DNA from 2 places in the Pseudomonas sp. Sample_16 genome. Region 1 is predicted to be linked to the other one. Evidence: predicted binding sites of a transcription regulator. Region 1 holds the regulator's gene; the other holds the start of a gene.

Region 1 (7,422 bases):
CTACGTGGTCGGTATCGTGGTTTTCGCGATCTTGATGATCATCAACTTCGTCGTGGTAACCAAGGGTGCCGGGCGGATTTCCGAGGTGAGTGCGCGGTTCACCCTCGATGCGATGCCCGGTAAACAGATGGCCATCGACGCCGACCTCAACGCCGGTCTGATCGACCAGAACCAGGCCAAGGCCCGCCGTTCGGAAGTGGCACAGGAAGCCGAGTTCTATGGCTCCATGGACGGTGCCAGCAAATTCGTGCGTGGTGACGCCATTGCCGGTTTGCTGATTCTGTTCATCAACCTGATCGGTGGCATGGCGGTCGGTATCTTCCAGCACAACATGACCTTCGCCGATGCCGGCAAGGTTTACGCACTGCTGACCATCGGTGACGGTTTGGTGGCGCAATTGCCATCACTGTTGTTGTCCACCGCTGCGGCGATCATGGTGACCCGTGCTTCCGGTTCGGAAGACATGGGTAAACAGATCAATCGTCAGATGTTCGCATCGCCCAAGGCGCTGGCCGTATCGGCAGGCTTGATGGCGGTGATGGGGCTGGTGCCCGGCATGCCGCACTTTTCCTTCCTGACCATGGCTGCCCTGGCGGCGGGTGGTGCCTACCTGTTCTGGCGCAAGCAGAACCAGGTCAAGGTCCAGGCGTTGCAGGAGGTCAAGCGTCAACAAGAGTTGCTGCCATCGCCAGCGCGCGCGCAGGAAACCAAGGAGCTCGGCTGGGATGACGTGACGCCGATCGACATGATCGGCCTGGAAGTCGGCTACCGCCTGATTCCATTGGTGGATCGCAATCAGGGTGGTCAATTGCTGGCGCGGATCAAGGGCGTGCGCAAGAAGTTGTCCCAGGACCTGGGCTTCCTGATGCCGACCGTGCACATCCGCGACAACCTCGACCTGGCACCAAGTGCCTACCGCCTGACCTTGATGGGGGTGATCCTGGCCGAGGCCGAGATTTACCCGGATCGCGAACTGGCGATCAACCCGGGGCAGGTATACGGCACGCTCAACGGCATTACCGCCAAAGATCCGGCTTTCGGTCTGGAAGCGGTCTGGATCGAAATCAGTCAGCGTGCCCAGGCACAATCCCTTGGCTATACAGTGGTTGATGCCAGTACAGTAGTGGCCACTCACTTGAACCAGATTCTGTACAAGCATTCCAGTGAGCTGATCGGGCACGAGGAAGTGCAGCAACTGATGCAGTTGCTGGCGAAAAACTCGCCGAAACTGGCCGAAGAATTGGTGCCAGGTGTGTTGTCGCTGTCGCAACTGCTCAAGGTTCTGCAAGCGCTGCTGGCAGAGCAGGTGCCGGTGCGTGACATTCGAAGCATTGCCGAGGCCATCGCCAACAACGCTTCCAAGAGTCAAGATACCGCCGCCCTGGTGGCTGCGGTGCGTGTCGGCGTTAGCCGCGCAATCGTGCAAAGCATTGTAGGCACTGACTCCGAGCTGCCAGTGATCACGCTGGAGCCAAGGTTGGAACAAATATTGCTCAATAGTCTGCAGAAGGCAGGACAAGGCTCGGAAGAGGGCGTTCTGCTGGAGCCAAGCATGGCTGAAAAGCTGCAACGCTCGCTGATCGATGCGGCGCAGCGCCAGGAGATGCAAGGTCAACCGGTGATTCTGCTGGTGGCCGGTCCGGTTCGCGCGATGCTCTCGCGATTTGGCCGGCTGGCAGTCCCGGGTTTGCACGTGTTGGCTTATCAGGAAATCCCTGACAACAAGCAAGTGACCATCGTTGCGACAGTAGGGCCCAACGGCTGAGGTAGTGGTTTATGCAAGTTAAGCGTTTTTTCGCCGCCGATATGCGTCAGGCCATGAAACTGGTTCGTGATGAACTGGGCGCTGAAGCGGCCATCATCGGCAACCGTCGCATCGCCGGTGGTGTCGAGCTCACGGCTGCCCTGGATTACAAGCTGTCGGCGCTGGCGCCACGCGTGCCGAACATGGAACTCGAAGACGAGCTGCGCAAGACGCAGTCGCGCATCGTCACCGCCCAGGCCGAGCTGAGCCTGCGCAGCGACGGCGAAAGCGACAATGCCACCAATCGCCAGTTGTTCGCCGGGTTGCCCCTCACCGCCGCCGAGCCACTGATCGAGCCGACCTACGCCGAGCCTCGGCGTCCTGCGCCAGCGCCTGCTGCGGCGCCCGCGGTGGACTCCCGGGTATTTGACTCGATGCGTTTTGAGCTCAACAGCCTGCGCGAACTGATGGAAGTACAGCTGGGCTCCCTGGCATGGAATCAGCTGCAAGGCAGCAGCCCGGGCCAGGCCAACCTCTGGCGCCGTCTGCAACGTATCGGTTTGTCCGGGCCGTTGTCCCGCGACTTGCTGGCACTGATCACCGATATTCAAGAACCCCGCCAAGCCTGGCGCATGTTGCTGGCGCATCTGGCGCGGATGATTGCCACGCCGGAAATCGAGCCGCTGGAAGAGGGCGGTGTGATTGCCATGGTCGGCCCTGCCGGCATGGGCAAGACCACCACCCTGGCCAAGCTGGCTGCCCGTTATGTGCTCAAGTACGGCGCGCAGAACATCGCGCTGGTGAGCATGGACAGCTACCGTATCGGTGCCCAGGAACAGCTCAAGACCCTCGGCCGGATTCTCAATGTGTCGGTGACCCACGTCGATCCGGGGCAATCGCTGGCGCAGGCGCTGGAACCTTTGCTGCGCAAGCGTGTGGTGCTGATCGATACCGCCGGCCTTCAAGCCAGCGATCCGGCATTGCGCATGCAGCTCGAAAGCCTGGCCGGTCGTGGCATCAAATCGAAAAATTATCTGGTTCTGGCAACCACCAGCCAGAAACAGGTTCTAACCGCCGCTTATCACAGTTACAAGCGTTGCGGGCTCGCTGGCTGCATCCTGACTAAACTGGATGAAACGGCCAGTCTGGGCGAGGTGTTGAGCCTGGCCATCAGCCATGAGTTGCCGGTAGCCTACCTGACTGATGGCCCGCGGATTCCGGATGATTTGCATCTGCCGCGCCGTCATCAACTGGTCAGCCGTGCCGTGAGCGTGCAAATGCAGGAAGAACCCAGCGAAGAAGCCATGGCTGACATGTTCGCTGATATCTACCACAGCCCCACCAAGCAGGTAGGCTGAGGTAACAATGAATAGTTTTTGTACCTACATCGATGGTCTGCCATGCATTGTTCCGATTGTGAACGCGCAGCCAGTAATGTGGCCTCCGTCTATGCAAGACAAGGTAAAGAAATAACATGGGCAGCATGCATCCCGTACAGGTGATCGCGGTGACCGGCGGCAAAGGTGGCGTCGGGAAGACTAACGTGTCAGTGAACTTGTCCCTGGCTCTAGCTGAGCTCGGCCGGCGCGTCATGCTGCTGGACGCCGATCTGGGGCTGGCGAACGTCGACGTTCTGCTGGGGCTGACACCCAAACGGACCCTGGCCGACGTGATCGAAGGTCGCTGCGAGCTGCGCGACGTCCTGTTGCAGGGCCCCGGCGGCATCCGCATCGTTCCCGCCGCGTCCGGCACCCAGAGCATGGTTCACTTGAGCCCGGCGCAGCACGCCGGCCTGATCCAGGCCTTCAGCGATATCGGCGACAACCTCGACGTACTGGTGATCGACACCGCTGCGGGGATTGGTGACTCGGTAGTCAGTTTTGTCCGTGCCGCCCAGGAAGTGTTGCTGGTGGTCTGCGACGAGCCGACCTCCATTACCGACGCCTACGCCCTGATCAAACTGCTCAACCGTGACTACGGCATGAACCGTTTCCGCGTGCTGGCCAACATGGCCCAGAGCCCGCAGGAAGGGCGCAATCTGTTCGCCAAGTTGACCAAGGTCACGGATCGTTTCCTCGACGTCGCCCTGCAATACGTCGGCGCCGTGCCTTATGACGAAAGCGTGCGCAAGGCCGTGCAAAAACAGCGTGCCGTCTACGAAGCATTCCCGCGCTCCAAGTGCTCGCTGGCGTTCAAGGCAATCGCGCAGAAGGTCGACACCTGGCCGTTGCCCGCCAACCCGCGTGGGCATCTGGAGTTCTTCGTCGAACGCCTCGTGCAACAAACGGCAGGACCCGTGCTATGACAGCCAGCGGCTACAACCTCTACAAGAAATCGGCACGCGATGCGCAGTACGAGCTGATCGAGCGTTACGCGCCGCTGGTCAAACGCATTGCCTATCACTTGCTGGCGCGTCTGCCGGCCAGTGTCCAGGTCGAAGACTTGATCCAGGCCGGGATGATCGGCCTGCTGGAAGTCTCGACCAAATACGACGCCAGCAAAGGCGCGAGTTTCGAGACGTACGCGGGCATCCGCATCCGCGGCGCCATGCTCGATGAAGTGCGCAAGGGTGACTGGGCGCCACGCTCGGTCCACCGCAATACCCGCATGGTCAGCGACGCCATCCGCTCGATTGAAGCGAAAACCGGCCGTGACGCTAAAGATCACGAAGTTGCGGCCGAACTCCAATTGAGTCTCGACGATTATTACGGGATTTTGAACGACACCCTGGGCAGCCGGTTATTCAGTTTCGACGATCTGTTGCAGGACGGCGAACACGAAGGGCTGCACGAGGATGGCGCGAGTGCTCATCTCGAGCCGTCACGCGATCTGGAGGATGAACGCTTCCAGGCAGCGCTGGCGGACGCGATTGCCAATTTGCCGGAGCGCGAGCGACTGGTGTTGGCGCTGTACTACGACGAAGAGTTGAATCTCAAGGAAATCGGTGAGGTCCTGGGGGTCAGCGAATCTCGGGTCAGCCAGTTACATAGCCAGTGCGCGGCCCGTTTAAGGGGGCGTTTGGGAGAGTGGCGAGCGCGCTGAAGGCAGTGTGGGGGCACTGCGACGTGGCTGGTGGGGTGATGAACCGCGCCGGTCTCGCTTCGTTGTACTCCAGACAGTCATCGAGTGCTTTGCCAGATTGATTGAAATGGCGCGTCCAGGTGCTGGGCGCGTTTTAGTCTGCTTGGAGGTCGAATTGGACAAGAACATGAAAATCCTCATCGTTGATGACTTCTCAACGATGCGGCGGATCATAAAAAACCTGTTGCGTGACCTTGGGTTCACCAACACGGTCGAGGCCGACGATGGCACTACCGCCATTCCGGTCCTCAACAGCGGGAGCATCGACTTTCTGGTGACCGACTGGAACATGCCTGGCATGACCGGTATCGATCTGCTGCGTCACGTGCGTGCCGATGAAAAGCTCAAGCACCTGCCGGTGTTGATGGTGACCGCTGAAGCCAAGCGCGAGCAGATCATCGAAGCGGCCCAGGCCGGTGTAAACGGCTATGTGGTCAAACCCTTCACGGCCCAGGCGTTGAAAGAAAAAATCGAGAAGATTTTCGAACGCATCGGTTGAACTGCGCCACGGGGGAGCTATGGGGCATAACGAATCTTCGCAGGGCGATTTTGAATCGACCCTGAAAAAACACGCCGTCGAACTGGTCGCGAGCCTTGAAAAGGGCAGGTTTGGCGATGCTGTGCAATTGATCCATGAGCTCAACCAGACCCGTGACCGCGGCCTGTATCAGGAAGTGGGCAAGCTCACGCGCGAGCTGCATAGCGCGATCGTCAATTTTCAGATTGACCCGCACATGCCGCAAGCCGAAGAGGTGTCACAGATCACCGACGCCACCGAGCGTCTGGGTTATGTGGTCAAGCTGACCGAGGCCGCAGCCAACCGCACCATGGACCTGGTGGAAAACGCCACGCCGCTGGTCAACAGCCTGGCTGACGAAGCCCAGGCCTTGAGCACGGATTGGGGGCGGTTCATGCGTCGCGAAGTCGGGGCTGAAGAGTTCCGCGAACTGGCCCGGCGAGTCGACGGGTTCCTGACGCGCAGCAGCACAGACAACCGTGCCGTGTCGGGAAACCTCAACGATATTCTGCTGGCCCAGGATTATCAGGACCTCACAGGTCAAGTCATCAAGCGTGTGACCCAACTCGTCACCGAAGTCGAGAGCAACCTGCTCAAGCTCGTGCTCATGGCCAGTCAGGTTGACCGTTTTGCGGGCATCGAGCATGACCGTGAAGCAATGCTTGCAGAAAAAGATCCACAAAAACATCTCTCTCAGGGTGAAGGTCCGCAGATTCATGCCGATAAAAGAGAAGACGTTGTGTCCGGTCAGGACGATGTGGACGATTTGTTATCCAGCCTTGGATTCTAGAGTTTCAGGAATTTCAGGTTTTTTGGGTTTTTAGACCTGTAGGAGCACACCATTAATGAGCTTCGGCGCCGATGAAGAGATCCTTCAGGATTTCCTGGTTGAGGCCGGCGAGATTCTAGAGCAACTGTCCGAACAGCTGGTCGAGCTGGAAAGCCGACCGGATGATGCGGATCTGCTCAATGCAATTTTTCGCGGTTTTCACACTGTAAAAGGGGGCGCCGGCTTCCTCCAGCTCAACGAGCTGGTGGAGTGCTGCCACATCGCCGAGAACGTGTTCGACATCCTGCGCAAGGGCGAACGTCGCGTTGACTCGGAATTGATGGACGTGGTTCTCGAAGCACTGGACGCGGTGAACAGCATGTTCAGCGAAGTCCGCGAGCGTGGCCCGATCACGGCTGCCACGCCAGAATTACTCGCGGCACTGGCCCGTCTGGCCGAGCCGCAATCGGCTGACGAGGCAGCGCCAGCACCCGTCGCCGAAGTGGTTGAAGAACCTGCCGCTCAAAGCGAGTCAGGCGACATCACCGACAATGAATTCGAACAACTGCTGGACTCGCTGAACGCCGTCAAGGCCCAGGCCGAGGCGCCGGCGGCTGCTCCAGCGCCCGCCGCCGATACTGCGGCCAGCGACGAAATCACCGACGCCGAGTTCGAGTCGTTGCTCGACCAGTTGCACGGTAAAGGCCAGTTCGCCGTTGATGCGGTGGCACCGGCGGCCCCTGCCGCGCCGCAGGCTCCGAAAGCCGCGGGCGACAGTTCCGACATCACCGACGACGAATTCGAAGCACTGCTCGACCAACTGCACGGCAAGGGCAATTTTGCCGTGGATGCGCTGGAATCGGCCATCGCTTCGGTGCCGACGCCTGCTGCGCCAACCGCTGCGGCGGCCGGCAGTGACTTGATTACCGATCACGAATTCGAATCGCTGCTCGACGAATTGCACGGCAAGGGCAAGTTCACTGAAGTGGGCGCCACGGCTGGCACGGCAACCGGCGCGAGCGCCTCGGTTGCGGCGCCTGTCGCCAAGGCTGCGGCACCGAAGCCGGTGGCCAAGGCTCCTGAACCGAAGGCCGAAGCCGCGAAGCCGGCACCTGCCGCCGCTGCACCGGCTCCGGCCCGTGCCCCGGCCGCACCGCCCGCGGAAAAACCGGCCAGCGAAGCCGAGACCACTGTGCGGGTCGACACCGCGCGTCTCGACGAAATCATGAACATGGTTGGCGAACTGGTGCTGGTGCGTAACCGCCTGGTCCGCCTGGGTGCCAACAGCGCCGACGAAGCCATGTCCAAAGC
Region 2 (7,422 bases), on a different contig from region 1:
TAATCAGACTCATCATTACCCCCGGGCAATCAGAACGAGTGCCGCAACAATCAGCAGCAAGGCCAGCCAACGTTCACCGTTAACTTTTTTTCGCGTGGCGCCGAACCAGCCGAAATGGTCGATCAAGACGCTCTTGCCAACCTGCCCGGACAGGATCGCGATCATGGTCATCGCAATACCGATATGCGGGGTTGCCAGGGTCAACACCACCACATAGATCGGCCCAAGAAAGCCACCAACCAATTGCCAGCGCGGCAGTTCGCTCAGGGCCGGCCCCTTTTGCGGGCCACTGAGCAACAGCAGGAAAAACAGAATCGCCGAGCCCACCCCGAAAATGCTCAGGGTCGCCCACAAATGACCGACCTGGACACCCAAAGGGCCAAGCAGACCGGCCTCCACGGAAAGGCCCATACCGGCCAGTATCACCAGTGGCAGCAGTAATAAACGCAACCCGGAGTTGGCGACCGGCGCCGGTACTCCCCCCACATCATCAACAGAAGCATGCATAGAAAACACCTGTGTAAAGGAATGATGGCGTGCATTATCGATTGGCATAGCTGTGCGATAAATGGGAGCATTCGGACAACACTTTTGCGCGTCTCGCACAGCAGGATCTACCATGCAAGGACTCAACGAATTGGGTTTCAAGGCGCTTCGGCTGTTTGTCGCGGTGCTCGACCACGGCAGTTTTTCCGAAGTCGCCCGCCGCGAAGGCGTGGCGCCGTCTTCGATTTCCCGCCAGATCCAATTGATCGAACAGGCCCTCGGCCAGCAATTGCTCTACCGCCACACCCGCGCCGTCATGCCTACCGAAGCTGGCCGAGTGCTGGGCGATCACGCGCGGCGGGTGCTGGTGCAATTGGAGGAAGCCGAACAGGCGTTGCAGGAACAACAAGCCGAACCGAGCGGACTGGTGCGCATCAATGCGCCGGTGGTCTTCGGTCAGCGGCACCTGTCACCCTGGCTGGGTCAACTGTGCGCGCGTTATCCGAAGCTGCAACTGGATATCCAGCAAACCGACAGCTATGTCGCACCGTTGCAGGAAGGCGCAGACCTGCTGTTTCGCATCGGTTCGCTGCACGACTCGAGCATGCAGGCGCGGGTGCTGGCGCCGCAGCGCTTTCAGGTCGCGGCGAGCCCGGCTTACCTGGAACGCCACGGCAGGCCCGAGCATCCCGACGAACTCGCCAACCACCAGTGCCTGGCCTACAAAGGCGTGGCTGGCCTGCAACGCTGGTTTTTCCGCAAGGGTACACAGCCGTGGGTACCGTATTCGGTGAAAGGGTCAATTACCGGCAACCACGCCGACACCCTGACGCAAGCCGCTGAACAGGGTTTGGGCCTGGTGATGTTTCCGTCATGGTTGATTGGCGAGGCGGTGCGCAGCGGCACGCTGGTGCCGGTGCTGGGCAACTATCAGGTATCCAACAGCCTGGAGCCGCAGCAGATCGCGATACTCTGGCCCGGCAGCCGACGCCTGTCGGTGAAGGTCAGGACGGTGATCGACTACTTCGTCCAATGCTTTGGCGAAGTGCCGTATTGGGACAGGTCATGACCCCTCAGACGGAAAAGTTGCGCTTCTGTGGCGAGGGAGCTTGCTCCCGCTTGGCTGCGTAGCAGCCTTAAAAAAAGCGGTGAACGCTGCGCACTCAAGCGCGAGCAAGCTCGCTCGCCACAAAAAGCATCGCTGATCAGATCCGGAACTGCCCGACCAGACCGCCCAACCGCTGTCCCAGGTCGGCCAAACTGCGCGAAGTCTGCGCGCCGAGTTGGGTTTCATCGGCAACGTTGTCCACCGCCACCGCGATCTGGTGCACGCTGCGGTTGATCTCTTCCGCCACGGCGGTCTGCTCCTCGGCGGCGCTGGCGATCTGTGCGTTCATCGAATTGATGGTGGCGATCAACTGCGCCATGGTATCGAGCGAAGCACCCGCCTCATTGGCCTGCGCGGACGTGCCGTCACCGGCTTCGCTGGAACGACGCATGGCTTCTACCGCCGATTGGGTGCCGGCCTGCAAGCGGTCGATCATGCCCTGGATTTCCTGGGTGCTGATCTGCGTACGACTGGCCAGCGCCCGTACCTCGTCGGCCACCACCGCAAAACCGCGCCCGGCCTCGCCGGCGCGGGCCGCTTCGATGGCGGCGTTGAGTGCCAGCAGGTTGGTCTGCTCGGCGATCGAACGAATCACCCCAAGCACGCTGACAATCGACGACACGTCTTTTTGCAGGCTGTCCAGGGACACGCCGCTGCTGCGAATGTCGTCCACCAACGCATGAATCTTGACGATGCTGCCGGCCACCACTCGCTTGGCAGCTTGTCCTTCTTCATCAGTCTGCTGGGCAGCAACCGCGGCGTTTTGCGCACTCTTGGCCACTTCCTGGGCAGCGGCGGACATTTCGTTGATCGCCGTGGCCACCTGGTCGGTCTCGTGACGCTGGCGCTCCATGGCCTGGTCGGAACGGTTGGCCTGTTCGGAAACCTGAGTCACCAGCCCGGTCAACTGTGAGGTCATCTCGGTGATCTGGCGCACCAGGCCATGGATCTTGTCGACGAAGCGGTTGAACGAACCCGCCAGTTGACCCAGCTCATCCTGGCTGGTGATGGTCAGGCGACGGGTCAGGTCCCCCTCACCCGCGGCGATGTCGTCGAGGTTGGCTTTCATCAGGTTCAATGGCCGCAGAATGGTGTTGGCCAGCAGCATGCCGGCTGCCGCGATCAGCAACAGCACCACCACGGCCACACCGACGATACTCAGCACCACGCCTTGCATACGCTCCTGAACCTTGGCCTCGACCACGGCGACTTGCGCCTCGATACCGTCGAGGTTGACCGACGTACCCACCGCCATGTCCCATTTCGGCAGGTATTCGGTGTAACCGAGCTTGGGCACCAGCACCTTATTGTTGCCCGGCAACGGCGAGCTGTATTGCAGATAGTGCGTCCCGTCCTGGGCGACTTTCACCAGATCACGATTGACGTAGACCCCGTTGGGGTCGCGGTTGTCCTTGAAGCTTTTGCCTACGCCTTCCGGATCTTTGGCCTTGAACAGGCGCACGGTGTTGGAGTCATAGCCGAAGAAGTAGCCGTCCTTGCCGTAGGTGATGTTCGACAGCAACTTGATCGCCTGCGCCCGCGCTGCGTCATCGCCTTGCGCGGCAGCGTCGTACAGCGGCTTGATCGTGGTCATTGCCACGGCAACGTAACTTTGCAGGGTGGCCTTGGCATCGCTGAGCAGGCGCTCGCGGGTGACCTCGACCTCTTGGCGGGCCTGGCCTTGCAGGATGAACAACGTGGTCAGGCTGATGACCAGCGCGAAGAGCAATACCGGGAGGACGGCGAGGGACAGGACTTTGGCCTTCAGGCTCATGCGCATGACGTTCACTCTTTTGATTTTGTTGGCGTGGTTAAAGGCTATAACGGCACGCCAAGGCAAAACTGTAGGAGCCGGGCTTGCCGGCGAAAGCAATGTCAAAGACGCCTTCGCCGGCAAACCTGGCTTCTACATGAGTGAAATCAGAGGACCATCGCGGCCACCCAGCCAAACGCCAGCAACGGCAGGTTGTAGTGCAGGAAGGTTGGGACCACGGTGTCCCAGATGTGATGGTGCTGGCCGTCGATGTTCAGGCCGGAAGTCGGGCCGAGGGTCGAGTCCGATGCGGGCGAACCGGCATCACCGAGGGCACCGGCCGTACCGACGATGCACACGATGGCGATCGGACTGAAGCCAAGTTGCACGCACAACGGCACGAAAATCACCGCCAGGATCGGCACGGTGGAAAACGACGAACCAATGCCCATGGTCACCAGCAATCCCACCAGCAGCATCAGCAAGGCGCCGATGGCTTTGCTGTGGCCGATCCACGCTGCCGACGTTTCGACGAGTGTCTGCACTTGCCCGGTGGCCTTGATCACTTCGCCAAACCCGGAAGCGGCGATCATGATGAAGCCGATCATCGCCATCATCTTCATGCCTTCGGTGAACAGGTCATCGGTGTCGCGCCATTTGACGATGCCCGATACCGAGAAAATCAGGAATCCGGCCAGCGCACCGATGATCATCGAGTCCAGCAACAGCTGAATAATGAAGGCCGCCGCAATCGCCGCACCCGCGACCATCAGGCTCAACGGGTTGTATTGCACCGCAACCTGTTCGACTTGCTCGATCTTTTGCAGATCGTAGACACGCTTCTTGCGGTAACTGACGAACGCAATCAGCAAGCCCACCAGCATGCCCAGCGCCGGAATCCCCATGGCGTGGGTGACGTTGATGCCGCTGATGTCCACGCCGCTGCGGGCGACGTTGGCCAGCAGGATCTCATTGAGGAAGATGTTGCCGAAGCCCACGGGCAGAAACATGTACGGGGTGATGAGGCCGAAGGTAATGACACAGGCGATCAACCGGCGATCGAGTTGCAACTTGGTCAGCACGTATAAAAGCGGCGGCACCAGCAAGGGAATGAAGGCGATATGTATCGGCAAGATGTTCTGCGAGGCAATGGCCACGACCCAGAGCAACCCGATCAACAACCACTTGACCTGGCCACCGCCCGAGGCGTGCTGGCGATCGACCATCGCCAAGGCCTTGTCGGCCAGGGCATGGGCCATGCCGGACTTGGCAATGGCCACCGCGAAAGCACCGAGCAAGGCGTAGGACAACGCCACGGTCGCCCCGCCGCCGAGGCCGCTGTTGAAGGCTTTGAGCGTCGCCTCGATCCCCAGGCCACCGGTCAAGCCACCCACCAGCGCACCTACGATCAGCGCGATCACCACATGCACGCGGGACAGGCTGAGTATCAGCATGACGCCGACCGCGGCAATTACTGCATTCATTGTCACTACTCCAGACAAGCGAAAAGAGTCCAGCCGGGCGCCTGCATGAGCCACCAGCGGGTTAAAGAATGGGTCTTATTAGAAGGGCGCGCACTTTGCCGCAGACACGGCCCGGTGTCAAAGCCGCGCTCGAGGTCATTTATTCACCGGGGCGAGATAAAGAAAGCCAAATCACAGCCGTTACAGTGCAAAGTCTCAGATATTTATCGAATAAGGACGTCTCCATGTCGCTCAGACAACTTTCCATTCAATGGAAAATCACCCTGCTGGCCGGGCTGTGCCTGGCGGGCATCGTGACCCTGCTGGTAGGTCTTTCGCTGTACCGCATGGAGCACAGCTCCGAGTTGGTGAAAGCCTCGAGCATGGAAATGCTGACTGAAGCGGCGCAGGCACGGATCGAGTCCCAGGGTGAAAACCAGGCACTGGTCATTCGCCAGCAGTTCATGGACGCCTATCAATACGGGCATGGATTTTCCCGTCAGGTGCTGTTTTTGCGAGACCAGGCCGAGAAGCGTTTCCTCGATGCCTTCGACCTACGCGAAGACCTGACACGACAGGTCAAATCGGCCCTGCAAGCCAACCCCGAACTGCTCGGCTTGTCCCTGGTGTTTGAGCCCAATGGCCTGGATGGCAAGGACGATCTGTTCAGCGGACAAGCCGAACTGGGCAGTAACGACAAGGGCCGTTTTGCCCTGTACTGGTCACAGCCGACGCCGGGCAAGGTAACGTCCATGGCGCTGCCGGAAAGCGACATGGCCGACACCAGCAGCGGCCCCAGCGGCGAACCGGCCAATGCCTGGTTCACCTGCCCGCGCACCCGCCTCAAGCCCTGCGTGATCGAACCCTACTTTTATGTGATCGACGGCCAGAAAGTGCTGATGACCAGCATCGTGTTCCCGCTGATGGTCAACGGCAAGGTCATCGCTTCGCTATCGGTGGATATCAACCTCAACAGCTTGCAAACGATCAGTCAGGGCGCCAGCAAAAAGCTCTACGACGGCCAGACCAGCGTCAGTATTGTCAGCCCGGCCGGCCTGCTCGCCGGTCACAGCCCGGACGCCGGCAAACTCAGCCAGCGCCTGGAAACCGTGGACCAGACCAGCGGTGCCGAACTGATGCGCATGCTCGCCGGCAGCAGCCAGACCGGCAGCCTGCACAGCCATCAGCAGCTCAAAGTCATATCGCCCTTCCAACCGATTCCCGATGGAAAATCCTGGGGTGTGTTGCTCGACGTCCCTGAAAAAGTGCTGATCGGTCCCGCCGAAGCCTTGAAAAAGCAGCTGGATGAAAGCAACACGGCCGGCACACTGACCGAGTTGGGGCTGGGTGTCCTCGCCGCATTGATCGGGCTGGTGCTGGTGTGGCTGATGGCCCGCAGTGTGACCAAACCGATCCTCGGCGTGGCGTACATGCTCGAAGACATCGCCAGCGGCGAAGGCGACCTGACTCGACGCCTGGCCTACGACAAACAGGATGAGCTGGGGCAATTGGCGGGCTGGTTCAACCGCTTCCTCGACAAGCTGCAACCGATTATCGCCGAAGTGAAACGCTCGGTGCAGGATGCCCGCAACACCGCTGACCAATCGTCCGCCATCGCCACCCAGACCAGCGCCGGCATGGAACAGCAATATCGTCAGGTGGATCAGGTCGCCACCGCGTCCCACGAAATGAGCGCCACTGCCCAGGATGTCGCCCGCAGCGCCGCCCAGGCCGCACAAGCGGCGCGGGATGCCGACCAGGCGACTCGCCAAGGCCTGACCGTGATCGACCGCACCACCACCAGCATCGACAACCTCGCCGCCGACATGAGCGCGGCGATGGTCCAGGTTGAAGGCCTGGCTGCCAATAGCGAAAAAATCGGGTCGGTACTCGAAGTGATCCGCGCCATTGCTGAACAGACCAACCTGCTGGCACTCAACGCCGCCATCGAAGCCGCCCGTGCCGGTGAAGCCGGGCGTGGGTTTGCCGTGGTGGCCGATGAAGTGCGCAACCTGGCGCGACGCACCCAGGAGTCCGTCGAGGAAACCCGTGTGGTGATCGAGCAATTGCAAAGCGGCACCCAGGATGTGGTGGGCTCGATGGGCAACAGCCATCGCCAGGCCCAGGGCAGTGTCGAGCAGGTTGGACAGGCCGTTACGGCACTGCGGCAGATCGGCGATGCGGTGACCGTGATCAGCGACATGAACCTGCAAATCGCCAGTGCAGCCGAAGAGCAAAGCGCGGTTGCCGAGGAGATCAATAACAATGTCGCGACCATTCGCGATGTGACCGAATCGTTGTCGGGACAAGCCAACGAATCAGCACGGGTGAGCCAGTCGCTCAATTGCCTGGCCAATCATCAGCAGGGGTTGATGGATCAGTTCCGCGTCTAATTACCACTGATCCCCTGTAGGAGCCGGCTTGCTGGCGATGGCGGCGACACATTCAGTATCAATGTGTCCAGTACACCGCTATCGCGAGCAAGCTCGCTCCCACAGGTTTTCGTGTACATCCTTGCCATTCACTTTCCATCTTCAATGATGGCGAGTGGATATCTTCCGGAAGCCGATTATGCTTCATGAAACCTTGCAGCGATGCGAGGCCGTCAGTCT

Evidence for each region. The regulator FliA, encoded in region 1, starts transcription of late flagellar genes. The targets are predictions, from matches to a motif close to CTAAAGTTTNNNNNNNNNNNGCCGNTAA.
Region 2: a site for FliA is predicted at 4,988-5,015, ahead of D8U69_RS24910 (methyl-accepting chemotaxis protein). Genes of this name have one in related genera too.

What each region holds. Positions count from the first base shown of each region.
Region 1 covers NZ_RCOB01000197.1:109,778-117,199, reverse strand. The annotation lists gene flhA (flagellar biosynthesis protein FlhA) at 1-1,765, shown strand, start outside; gene flhF (flagellar biosynthesis protein FlhF) at 1,777-3,102, shown strand; gene fleN (flagellar synthesis regulator FleN) at 3,219-4,049, shown strand; gene fliA (RNA polymerase sigma factor FliA) at 4,046-4,786, shown strand; gene D8U69_RS26365 (chemotaxis response regulator CheY) at 4,953-5,324, shown strand; gene D8U69_RS26360 (protein phosphatase CheZ) at 5,344-6,132, shown strand; gene D8U69_RS26355 (chemotaxis protein CheA) at 6,188-7,422, shown strand, end outside.
Region 2 covers NZ_RCOB01000189.1:537-7,958, forward strand. The annotation lists gene D8U69_RS24885 (DMT family transporter) at 1-16, opposite strand, end outside; gene D8U69_RS24890 (DMT family transporter) at 16-507, opposite strand; gene D8U69_RS24895 (LysR family transcriptional regulator) at 620-1,555, shown strand; gene D8U69_RS24900 (methyl-accepting chemotaxis protein) at 1,692-3,374, opposite strand; gene D8U69_RS24905 (Na+/H+ antiporter NhaC family protein) at 3,515-4,831, opposite strand; gene D8U69_RS24910 (methyl-accepting chemotaxis protein) at 5,056-7,203, shown strand.